2 regions of the Streptomyces sp. NPDC044033 genome follow, and region 2 is predicted to be linked to the other one. Evidence: riboswitches for the same ligand, from Rfam matches in the RefSeq annotation. Region 2 holds a riboswitch; the other holds the start of a gene.
The links. Region 2 has a riboswitch for cyclic di-AMP ahead of AC07AB_RS22100 (transglycosylase family protein). Riboswitches for the same ligand answer to the same signal wherever they lie in the genome.
Positions count from the first base shown of each region.

Region 1 (5,382 bases), on a different contig from region 2:
GGTCGAGAAGTACTTCGGCACCATCCCCTCGCACGACGGGAAGCAGCCGCCCCGCGACGGGTCCCTGCCCGACGTCATCGGCAGGGAGCTGCGCGAGGTCGTCGAGGAAGAGGTTCCCTCCCGCGCCCTGATGTCCGCCTACCGCCTCCCGCACGACGGCACCCGCGAGGCGGACGCCGTCGACCTGGCCCTGACCGTCCTCGGCGGCGGCGAGTCCTCCCGGCTTCACAACCGCCTGGTCCGCCGGGACCGCACCGCTGTCGCCGCGGGGTTCGGCATGCTGCGCCTCGCGGGCGCGCCCTCCCTGGGCTGGCTGGACGTCAAGACGTCCGGCGGGGTCGAGGTGCCGGACATCGAGTCCGCGGTCGACGAGGAGCTGGCCCGGTTCGCGGCCGAGGGACCGACCGCGGAGGAGATGGAGCGGGCCCAGGCCCAGTTGGAGCGCGAGTGGCTGGACCGGCTCGCCACGGTCAGCGGCCGCGCCGACGAACTGGCCCGGTTCGCCGTGCTGTTCGGCGACCCGCAGCTCGCGCTGTCCGCCGTCGGGCGGGTGCTGGACATCACCGCGGAGGAGGTGCGGGCCGTCGCCAAGGCCCGGCTGCACCCCGAGAACCGCGCGGTCCTCGTCTACGAGCCGACCGAGCCGACCGAGCCCGCGGAGGCCGAGCAGGCCGACGAGGACACGGCGGACGCCGGACCCGGCGAGAACGCCGGAACCACCGCGACCACCGCGACCACCGCGACCACCGCGACCACCGCGACCACCGCGACCACCGCGACCACCGTGAACGCAGCGAACGCCGAAGAGCAGGAGGCGGGCCAGTGAGCGACGCCGTGGCCACCACCACCATGCAGTTCCACCCGCAGCCGCAGCCCGGCACCGCCACTCCGTGGGCCTTCCCGGCCCCCGAGCGCGACCAGCTGCCCAACGGCCTCACCCTGCTGCACTGCCACCGCCCCGGCCAGCAGGTCGTCGCCGTGGAGGTCAACCTCGAAGCGCCGCTGGAGGCCGAACCGGCCGGGCTCGACGGCGTCGCCACGATCATGGCGCGCGCCCTGTCCGAGGGCACCGACAAGCACTCCGCCGAGGACTTCGCCGCCGAGCTGGAGCGCTGCGGCGCCACCCTCGACGCGCACGCCGACCACCCGGGCATCCGCGTCTCGCTGGAGGTCCCGGCCTCCCGGCTGCCCAAGGCGCTCGCCCTGCTCGCCGACGCCCTGCGCGCACCGGCCTTCGCGGACAGCGAGGTCGAGCGGCTCGTGGGCAACCGCCTCGACGAGATCCCGCACGAGCTCGCCAACCCGGCCCGCCGGGCCGCCATGGCGCTCTCCAAGCAGCTCTTCCCCGCGGGCGCCCGCATGTCGCGGCCCCGCCAGGGCACCGAGGAGACCGTCCGGAACATCGACGCCGCGGCCGTACGGGCCTTCTACGAGGCCCACGTGCGGCCCGCCACCGCGACCGCCGTGGTCGTCGGCGACTTCACCGGCGTCGAGCTGGCCCAGGCCCTCGCCGACACGCTCGGCGCGTGGACCGGCGGCACCGCCGAGCCGTACCCGGTGACGCCCATCACCGCCGACGACACCGGCCGGGTGGTCATCGTGGACCGCCCCGGCGCCGTCCAGACCCAGCTGCTCCTCGGCCGGGTCGGCCCCGACCGGCACGACCGCGTCTGGCCCGCCCAGGTCCTCGGCGCGTACTGCCTCGGCGGCACCCTCACCTCGCGCCTGGACCGCGTCCTGCGCGAGGAGAAGGGCTACACCTACGGCGTGCGCTCCTACGCCCAGGTGCTGCGCTCCTCGGAGCCCTCGTCCCTCCAGGGGTCCACAGGCGCCTCGCTGCTGGCCATCAGCGGCTCGGTGGACACCGAGTCCACCGGCCCGGCGCTCGCGGACCTGTGGACCGTGCTGCGGACGCTGGCCGAGGGGGGGCTGACCGACGCCGAGCGCGACGTCGCCGTGCAGAACCTCGTCGGAGTCGCCCCGCTGAGGTACGAGACGGCCGCGGCCGTCGCGGGGACGCTCGCCGACCAGGTCGAGCAGCACCTCCCGGACGACTTCCAGGCCCAGCTGTACGCGCGCCTGGCGGAGACCGGCACGGTGGAGGCCACCGCGGCCGCCGTCAGCGCCTTCCCGGCCGACCGGCTCGTCACGGTCCTCGTCGGCGACGCCGCGGAGATCCAGGGGCCGGTCAAGGCGCTCGGCATCGGAGAGGTGACGGTCGTCACCGGCTGACCGGCTGAGCGGGGGCCCGCTGACGGCCTGACCGGCTGAGCGGAGGACCGCTGACCGGTGCGGCCGGTCGGCGGCGAGGGCCCATAACGGGGCGAGCGGGGCGTGAGGGGTCTACGAGACCCTCACGCCCCGCCGTTTGTCCGGATTATTGGAGAGGTTGCCTGTCTGCTGTGTGGCGTAGGGCACAAAACCCCGGTTCTGTTTGCCGATTGAAAGAAGCCCCGTTTAGCGTCAGGGCGGTTGTCCGTCAGATGTGAGTCGCATCCGCGGCCCCGGGCAACCATCGCCGAGTCCCCAATGGCGTGAGCCAGGGGAGCCGGGGACCCACACGTCCCTGGGGTGAATCGGGCCCCTTCCCGGAGGGATCCGTAGGAGACCTTCCTGCTCCGAACCCGTCAGCTAACCCGGTAGGCGAGAAGGAAGGAAAGGATCAGCCGTACCTATGGCGTTCACCCGTGCCACCGGGAAGCACCGTCGTCCGAGCCGCGCCGTGCGCGTCGGAGCCAACGCGGCGGGGGTCGCGACCCTGGCCGCGACCGGCGTCGTCGCCGGCCTCGCCTCCCCGGCCCTCGCGTCCGGCGGCGACCACACCCCCAAGGTCGAGGACACCGGCCTCACCCAGGTCGTCGGCATGAGCAACGACATGGCCGACAACATCGGCGCCCAGGCCGAGGCCCAGCAGCACGCCGCCGAACAGGCGGCCGCCAAGGCCAAGGCCGCGGCCGTCGCCAAGGCGAAGGCCGCCGAGGCCAAGAAGCGCGCGGACGAGGCCAAGCGGAAGGCCGACGCGGAGCGCGCCGCCAAGGCGAAGGCCGCCCGTGACGAGGAGCGCAAGCGCCTCAACACCTTCGTCCTGCCGGTCGACGGCTCGTACGTCTCCACCGGCTACAAGGCGTCCAGCGGACTGTGGTCCTCCGGCAGCCACACCGGCGTCGACTTCCACGCCGGAACGGGCACCTCCGTGCACGCGGTGGGCGGTGGCACCGTGGTCGAGGCCGGCCCGGGCGGCGCGTACGGCAACAACATCGTCATCAAGATGAACGACGGCACGTACACGCAGTACGGCCACCTCTCCTCCATCGGCGTCTCCGTCGGCCAGACGGTGACCCCGGGCCAGCAGATAGCCCTCTCGGGCGCCACCGGCAACGTCACCGGCCCCCACCTGCACTTCGAGGCCCGTACGTCCCCCGAGTACGGCTCGGACATCGACCCCGTCGCCTACCTGCGCGCGCACGGCGTCGGCCTCTGACCTCGCGCACCCCTTCGCGCACCGAAGGCCCCGGCCCGCCCGGCCGGGGCCTTCGGCATGCGCGGTTCGGCACTTTGGCGTGCGTGCCGCTGGCCGGAAAATAGCCCCGGGACACCGGCGCCGTCGGAAACCGACCGTTCCTGCAATAGAGTCCGCCGGACAGGCGTCAATCGGCCGTAATTCGCGGTGGTTAAGGCGGAGGTTCACCAATGCGGGACCGTATGTGAAGGGCGACGCGGAAGCGGTCCGCGTCCCTCGCGGCATTTCCGCGCACGCGGTCTGCGCGGCGATCCGGGACGACATCGTCTCCGGCGCCCACCCGCCCGGCGGCCGCCTCATCGAGGGGCTGCTGGCGAGCCGCTACGGCGTCTCCAGGGTGCCCGTGCGCGAGGCGCTGCGCACCCTGGAGTCCGAGGGGTTCGTGACCACCCGCCGGCACGCGGGGGCGTGTGTCGCGCAGCCCACCGAGGAGGAGGCCGCCGACCTTCTCGAAGCGCGCGCCCTACTGGAGCCGCTGGGCGCCGCGCGGGCCGCGCAACGGCGTTCCGAGGCCCATCTGAAGGTGTTGCGCGGGCTGGTGCGGCTCGGTCAGGAGAGGGCGCGGCGCGGGCAGTCCGCCGAGTTGCGGCCGCTGGGAGAATGGTTCGACCAGACGCTTGCCGGGGCCTGCGGCAGCCCGAGCCTGACCGCGCTCCTCACCCAGCTGCGGCGCAAGATCGCCTGGGTGTACGCGGCGGAGTCGCCCGCGCGGGCCGTGGAGGCGTGGCAGGTGCGCGGCGCGATCGTGGAGGCCGTTGCCCGGGGCGACGTGGAGCGGGCACGGGCGGCCGCCGCCGCGCGCGCCGAGCGCGTGCTGGCCGAATACCGGGCGCGCCGCCCGCTGCACACGAACGGTGTGAGGACTTCGAAACATTCCGTAAACGAAAAGAGCGTCCGCTCCTGACGGCGAACGCGTATGGGGCGGGCGGAATTCTCGACGCCTGCCCGGGCCGGTTCCGGCGGGTTTCGCGGCGAAATGCCGGCAGAAGGGGCCGTACGGAAATGCTGGGTAGAGAAGGGCCCGGTGCAGAACAGATCCGTACAGAAGGGCCCGGTGCAGAACAGGCCCGTACAGAAGGGCCCGGTGCGCAGGGGCCCGCCTTGCGCAAACGGACCCGCCTGCCCAAACGGACCCGCCTTGCCCAAACGGACCCGCACAGGAACGCCGCCTGCCAAAGAGCCGCGGCGACCGTAATCGGTCACCGCGGCCCGTCGCGCGGCCGTGCCGCGCCGGTGAACCCGAATCAGACGGTCTCCGGGAGCTCCTCAAGCCCCTCGGTGACCAGCTTCGCCAGACGGTCGAGCGCGGCCTCGGCGTCATCGGCCTCGGAGGCGAGAACGATCTCCTCGCCGCCCTGGGCGCCCAGGCCCAGCACCGCGAGCATGGAGGCGGCGTTGACCGGGTTGCCGTCGGCCTTGGCGATCGTCACGGGGACGCCCGAGGCGGTCGCGGCACGGACGAAGATCGACGCGGGGCGGGCGTGCAGCCCCTCGGCCCAGCCGACGGTGACGCGGCGCTCAACCATGGTGTTGCCCTTCAAGTCGTCATTGGTTGTCTAGACCAGTCTCTCACGGTGCCCCGGTCGCTCCTGCGGTGACGTCCGGCGCCGTGCCGCCCCCTGTTCCATCTTGCATGGTCCGCCCTGCCCGCCTTCACCCGCCTTCACCTGCCGTGCTCCCTCGCCCGCCCGGCTCTCCGTCCACCTTGCCCCGACCCACCGGTGAACGCGAGCGGAGGTCCTGTCAGTGCCCGGTCGTACGCTGGCTCCATGCACACGCCGTCGGAGCACGCCGCGTACCCGACCCACTGGGAGGCCGATGTCGTGCTGCGCGACGGCGGCACGGCGCAGATCCGGCCCATC
Region 1 is NZ_JBWKFF010000006.1:202,676-208,057, reverse strand. Features, by position in the region: gene AC07AB_RS13930 (M16 family metallopeptidase) at 1-826, shown strand, start outside; gene AC07AB_RS13925 (M16 family metallopeptidase) at 850-2,232, shown strand; cyclic di-AMP (ydaO/yuaA leader) riboswitch at 2,507-2,661, shown strand; gene AC07AB_RS13920 (M23 family metallopeptidase) at 2,675-3,481, shown strand; gene AC07AB_RS13915 (GntR family transcriptional regulator) at 3,705-4,424, shown strand; gene AC07AB_RS13910 (HPr family phosphocarrier protein) at 4,765-5,046, opposite strand; gene AC07AB_RS13905 (bifunctional acetate--CoA ligase family protein/GNAT family N-acetyltransferase) at 5,290-5,382, shown strand, end outside.
Region 1: linked by a shared signal. The riboswitch ahead of AC07AB_RS13920 (M23 family metallopeptidase) and the one ahead of AC07AB_RS22100 (transglycosylase family protein) in region 2 are both predicted to bind cyclic di-AMP.

Region 2 (5,382 bases):
TCGGAGCGGGCCGGGGCACCGGTCTTGATCTGGCCGCAGTTGGTGGCGACGGCCAGGTCGGCGATGGTGACGTCCTCGGTCTCGCCGGAGCGGTGGGACATCATGCACTTGAAGCCGTTGCGCTGGGCCAGCTCGACGGCGTCGAGGGTCTCGGTCAGCGAACCGATCTGGTTGACCTTGACCAGCAGGGCGTTGGCGGCGCCCTCCTCGATGCCGCGGCCGAGGCGCTCCGGGTTGGTGACGAACAGGTCGTCGCCGACGATCTGGACCTTCTCGCCCAGCTTGTCGGTGAGGACCTTCCAGCCCGCCCAGTCGTCCTCGTACAGCGGGTCCTCGATGGAGACCAGCGGGTACGAGGCGACGAGCTCCTCGTAGTACTCCGTCATCTGCGCGGCGGAGCGGTCCTGGCCCTCGAAGGCGTAGACGCCGTCCTTGTAGAACTCGGAGGCGGCGACGTCGAGCGCGAGCGCGATGTCCTGGCCGGGCGCGTAACCGGCCTGCTTGATGGCCTCCACGATGAGGTCGAGCGCCTCGCGGTTCGAGCCCAGGTTCGGGGCGAAGCCGCCCTCGTCGCCGAGGCCGGTGGACAGGCCGCGCTCCTTCAGCACGCCCTTGAGCGTGTGGTAGACCTCCGCGCCCCAGCGCAGCGCCTCGGAGAAGGACTCCGCGCCGATCGGCGCGATCATGAACTCCTGGATGTCCACGTTGGAGTCGGCGTGCGAGCCGCCGTTGAGGATGTTCATCATCGGGACCGGCAGCAGGTGCGCGTTCGGGCCGCCGAGGTAGCGGAAGAGCGGCAGGTCGGACGCCTCGGAGGCGGCGTGCGCGACGGCGAGGGAGACGCCGAGGATGGCGTTGGCGCCGAGCGAGGACTTGTCGGCGGTGGCGTCCAGGTCGAACATCGCCTGGTCGATCAGGCGCTGCTCGGTGGCGTCGTAGCCGACGAGCTCCGGGCCGATCTGCTCGATGACGGCGAGGACGGCCTTCTCGACGCCCTTGCCCTGGTAACGGTTGCGGTCGCCGTCACGCAGCTCCAGCGCCTCGAAGGCACCGGTGGAGGCGCCGGACGGCACGGCGGCACGGCCCGTGGAGCCGTCGTCGAGGCCGACCTCGACCTCGACCGTGGGGTTGCCTCGCGAGTCGAGGATCTCGCGAGCTACGACGACGTCGATGGACGGCACGAATGTCTCCTTCATGGGGTGACTGGTTTCTGCACCCCGAGCCTAACGGGCCGGGGGGCATCCGCCCGCGCGCAGCCCTGTCTCCGAACGGAAAAATGGGCTAAAGAGCCAGATCAGAGGATGAATGGTGATGATGTTCGCCGGACGGGGAACGGGGGCGGGCACTGGACGCGGCGGGGGTGGGGGGGTGCGGGGAAGCGCGCCGGGAGTCCTCGCCCGAGAACGGCGGGCCCTCACCCGAGGTGGCTTGAGGCGGTCCGAGAGGGCTGAGGTGGCCTGAGGATGCCCAAGGTGACCCGAGAGGGCCTGAGAGGTGGCCCCGCGGCAGGGGCGGGCCGGTGCGCCCCTCGCGGGGGCGGTGGGGCCCGGTAGCGCCCCCGCCCCGGTTACCCGCCCCGGATATGCGAGTGCCCCGCTACGGCGCAATCGGGGGGATGGCGCGCCGGAGCGGGGCGGTCTCTCATGAGCGGAGAGACTGGGACGGCGGTGAAGCCGTCCCGGGGAGACGGATCAGCCCAGGTGGAGCTGCTGACCCGGGTAGATCAGGTTGGCGTCGGAGACGATGCCCTTGTTCAGGTTGTACAGCTTCTCCCAGCCGCCCTTGACGCCGTGCTCCTTGGCGATCTTGCCGAGGGTGTCGCCGGACTTGACCTTGTACTCGCCGTCGCCCTTCTGGATGGACTTCGGGGCGGCGGGCTGCGGGGCGGCGGGCTTCGGCGCGGCCTGCTTGGGGGCCTGCTGCTTCGGAGCCTGCTGCTTCGGCGCGGCCTGCTTCGGGGCCTGCTGCTTCGGCGCGGCCTGGCGCTCGCTGCGGTCCGCGTGCTGCGTGCTGCGGCTGCTGGAGCCGGTGTCGACGCCGGCGGAGGGACCACCGGAGGTCAGGTTGCCGGCGCCGGCGCAGGACCAGGCGCCCGGGCCCTGCATGGCGAGCAGCTTCTCGGCGGTGGCGATCTGCTGGCCCTTGGTGGCCAGGTCGGCGCGCGGGGCGTACTGGGTGCCACCCGCGGCGGCCCAGCTGGAGTTACTGAACTGCAGGCCGCCGTAGTAGCTGTTGCCGGTGTTGATCGACCAGTTACCACCGGACTCGCACTGCGCGACCTGGTCCCAGGTGTGGACGGAGGCGGCGGAGGCGGAGGTGGCGCCCATCAGCGGGACGGCGACCGCGGCACCGGCGACACCGGCGAGCGTGGCGACACGGACGGCCTTGGACGGACGGCGGTGCTTGCCCTTGGAGATAAGCATGTTGGTTTCCTCACCGACGCCTACGAGGTGAGCTGTCGGGTTCGGGCTGTGAGCTGCCCGGCCTCGCGTGCCGGAGCACACGGGGCTTCACCCCTAGCCGTCCCGGTCCCCGTCGGTGTCGACGGGCCGTTCCGGCGGCCTACCTGGTTCCCCCGCTCCTGCCTACGGCGCTTGCGCGACGATTCCCCCGACCGCCGGCAGGATTCGGCGTGGCGATCGTGGTGCTCACGGTGGCGAGCGGTGACGACGTTAAACACACTGCCCAGGAGGGTTCAAACCCCCCCTCCTGGCGGCAGTTGCCTCTACTTACCCACAGAAACATCGCATTTCCGCAGGTGAGAGACGGTAGGGAAAGATCGGGCAGACGAGAAACGCGTGACTGTCAACGAGACCCATGTCTCACTTTCCCCCGGAACGGACATACCGCCCGTGCCGTCGCTCTCATTTTCCGAGGTCAAGCTTCTGACCAGGGAAAATAAGATCTGGATCGCTTCCCACGGTGCCGTGGTTGCGTTCGTAGAGGGCATTCCACCCGCCGGAGACGGAGTGCTTCTCCGCGATCACCGAGAGACTGTCTCCCGACTGCACCGTGTAGTCGCGGAGGGCCTGTTGGGACGTACGGGACGACTCCCCGCCGCGCGACGCGTGCCGCCCGCCGCCGCTCCGCCCGGTGTCGTCGTGCGCGGAGCTCGCGCCTTCGTCCCCCTTGCTTCCGCTCTGCCCCCCATCGGAGCCGCCGCGGTGCCGGCCCTCGCTGGGCGTCGGCGTCCCCGTCGTGGAGGGCGTGGGGTCGGTGGAGGGCTCAGGGGCCTTGGAAGGGGTGCTGGAGGGCTCCTGAGAGGGCTTCCCGCCGGGCTCGGGGATCTCGGTCGGGCCGGAGCCGTCCGAGTCCGCCGCGCCGGAGCCCTTCTCGCCGGGTGTGGCGCTCGGGTCGGTCTTGCCCGGGTCGGCCTTGCCCGAGCCCTTGCCGTCGTCCGAGTCCTTGCCGTCGTCCGAGGGTCTCTTGGACGGCTCGGAGGTAGAGGTATGGGACGGCGCGGGCGAGTGGGAACTGGGCTCCGAGGAGGACGGCGCCTGACCGCTGCCCGGGTCCACGCCCGGCGACGCGCCGCCGCGCGTAAGGCCGGAGCTGACCGCGCACCCCGACCACGGCTTGGTGCCCTGGTCCTCCAGGATCTTCTGGGCCACGGCTATCTGCTGGGCCCGGCTGGCCAGGTCGGGGCTCGGCGCGTACGTCGTGCCCCCGTACAGATTCCACGTCGACTGCGACAGCTGGAGCCCGCCGTAGAAGTCGTTCCCGGCGTTGGCGCTCCATGTCCCGCCGCTCTCGCACTGGGCGACGCGGTCCCAGGTCGCGGCGTCCGCGGCGTTCGCGCCGGTGGCCGCGAGCAGCGGCATGGCGATTCCGGCGCCCGTCACCCCCGCTGCTACGACGATGGCGGGGACCTGACGGGGGCGACGGTGTCGACCGTTCCCGGTACGCATGCGGTTGCCTCTCGTGTGGCAGCTGAGTTGTCGGTTGAAGATAGCGACGCACCCAAGGAGTCACAAGCCGATGTAGCCGAGGTCACGCGGAGGTCACGCCGATTGACGCTTCGTCACTTCTGGTGGGGCGTGAACTCCACGGGCAGCGTGCGCAGTCCGCGCATGATGAGTCCGCCGCGCCATCGCAACTCCTCCGGGTCCGCCGCGAGGCGCAGGTCGGGCAGGCGGCGCAGCAGGGTCGCGAGGGCCGCCCGGCCCTCCAGCCTGGCGAGCGGCGCGCCCACGCAGTAGTGGACGCCGTGCCCGTATCCGAGGTGCTGATTGTCACTGCGCGAGAGATCGAGGGTGTCCGGGTCGGCGAACCGCTCCGGGTCACGGTCCGCGGCAGCCAGTACGACGAGTACCGGTTCGCCCGTGGCGATCCGCTGCCCGCCCAGGGTCATGGGCTCGGTGGCGAACCGCCAGGTCGCCAGCTCCACCGGGCCGTCGTAGCGCAGCAGTTCCTCGACACCGGTGGCGAGCAGGCTCTCGTCACCCGCCTCCAGGGCCCGCTGGAGCCGCTCGCGCTGACCGGGGTTGCGCAGCAGCGCGTACGTACCGTTGCCGATGAGGTTGACGGTGGTCTCGAACCCGGCGAAGAGCAGGATGAACGCCATCGCGGCGGCCTCGTTCTCGCTGAGGTGCTCACCGTGGTCGGAGGCCCGGATCAGGCCCGAGATCAGGTCGTCGCCGAGATCCGAACGCTTACGGTGGATCAGCTCCGCCAGATACGTACGCATCTTCTTGACGGAACGGGCCACCCCGCCGCGCGGCCCGCCGCCGTGCCGGATCATCATGCCCACCCAGTCGCGGAAGTCGTCCTGGTCCTCGCGGGGCACGCCCAGCAGGTCGCAGATCGCGTAGATGGGGAGCGGAAAGGCGAACTCGTGGATGAGGTCCGCCGTCCCCTTCTCGCAGAAGCCGTCGATGAGGTGGTCCGTCAGCTCCTGCACGCGGGGCGCGAACTCCGCGACCCGGCGCGGCGTGAACGCCTTCGAGACCAGGCGCCGCAGCCGCGTGTGGTCCGGCGGGTCGATGTTCAGCAGATGCGTCATCAGGTTGGCGCTGCGTTCGCCCGGGATGCCGATCTTGCCCTTGCCGTGCGCGGCCTCGGAGTGGTGCACGGGGTTCTTCGACAGCCGCCCGTCGGCGAGCGCCTGGCGGGCGTCCGCGTAACGGGTGACGAGCCAGGCTTCGACCCCGCTGGGCAGCTCGGTACGGCGCACGGGCGCGTGCTCGCGCAGCCAGGCGTACGCGGGGTAGGGGTCAGCGGCGAATTCCCAGCTGAAGAGGGCGGGAACGGGGGCGTCGGCGGTCTCGTCGTGCACCCCACGACGCTATAGGAGCCCACGGCCGGACGGACGAGGGGCAGCCCGGACGCCCGGACGGACGGCTGGTAGGGGCGACCGCTGCGCACGGCTGTTGCGCATGGCTG
Region 2 is NZ_JBWKFF010000012.1:156,811-162,192, forward strand. Features, by position in the region: gene eno (phosphopyruvate hydratase) at 1-1,181, opposite strand, end outside; gene AC07AB_RS22100 (transglycosylase family protein) at 1,692-2,423, opposite strand; cyclic di-AMP (ydaO/yuaA leader) riboswitch at 2,426-2,570, opposite strand; gene AC07AB_RS22105 (LysM peptidoglycan-binding domain-containing protein) at 2,865-3,842, opposite strand; gene AC07AB_RS22110 (cytochrome P450 family protein) at 4,022-5,275, opposite strand.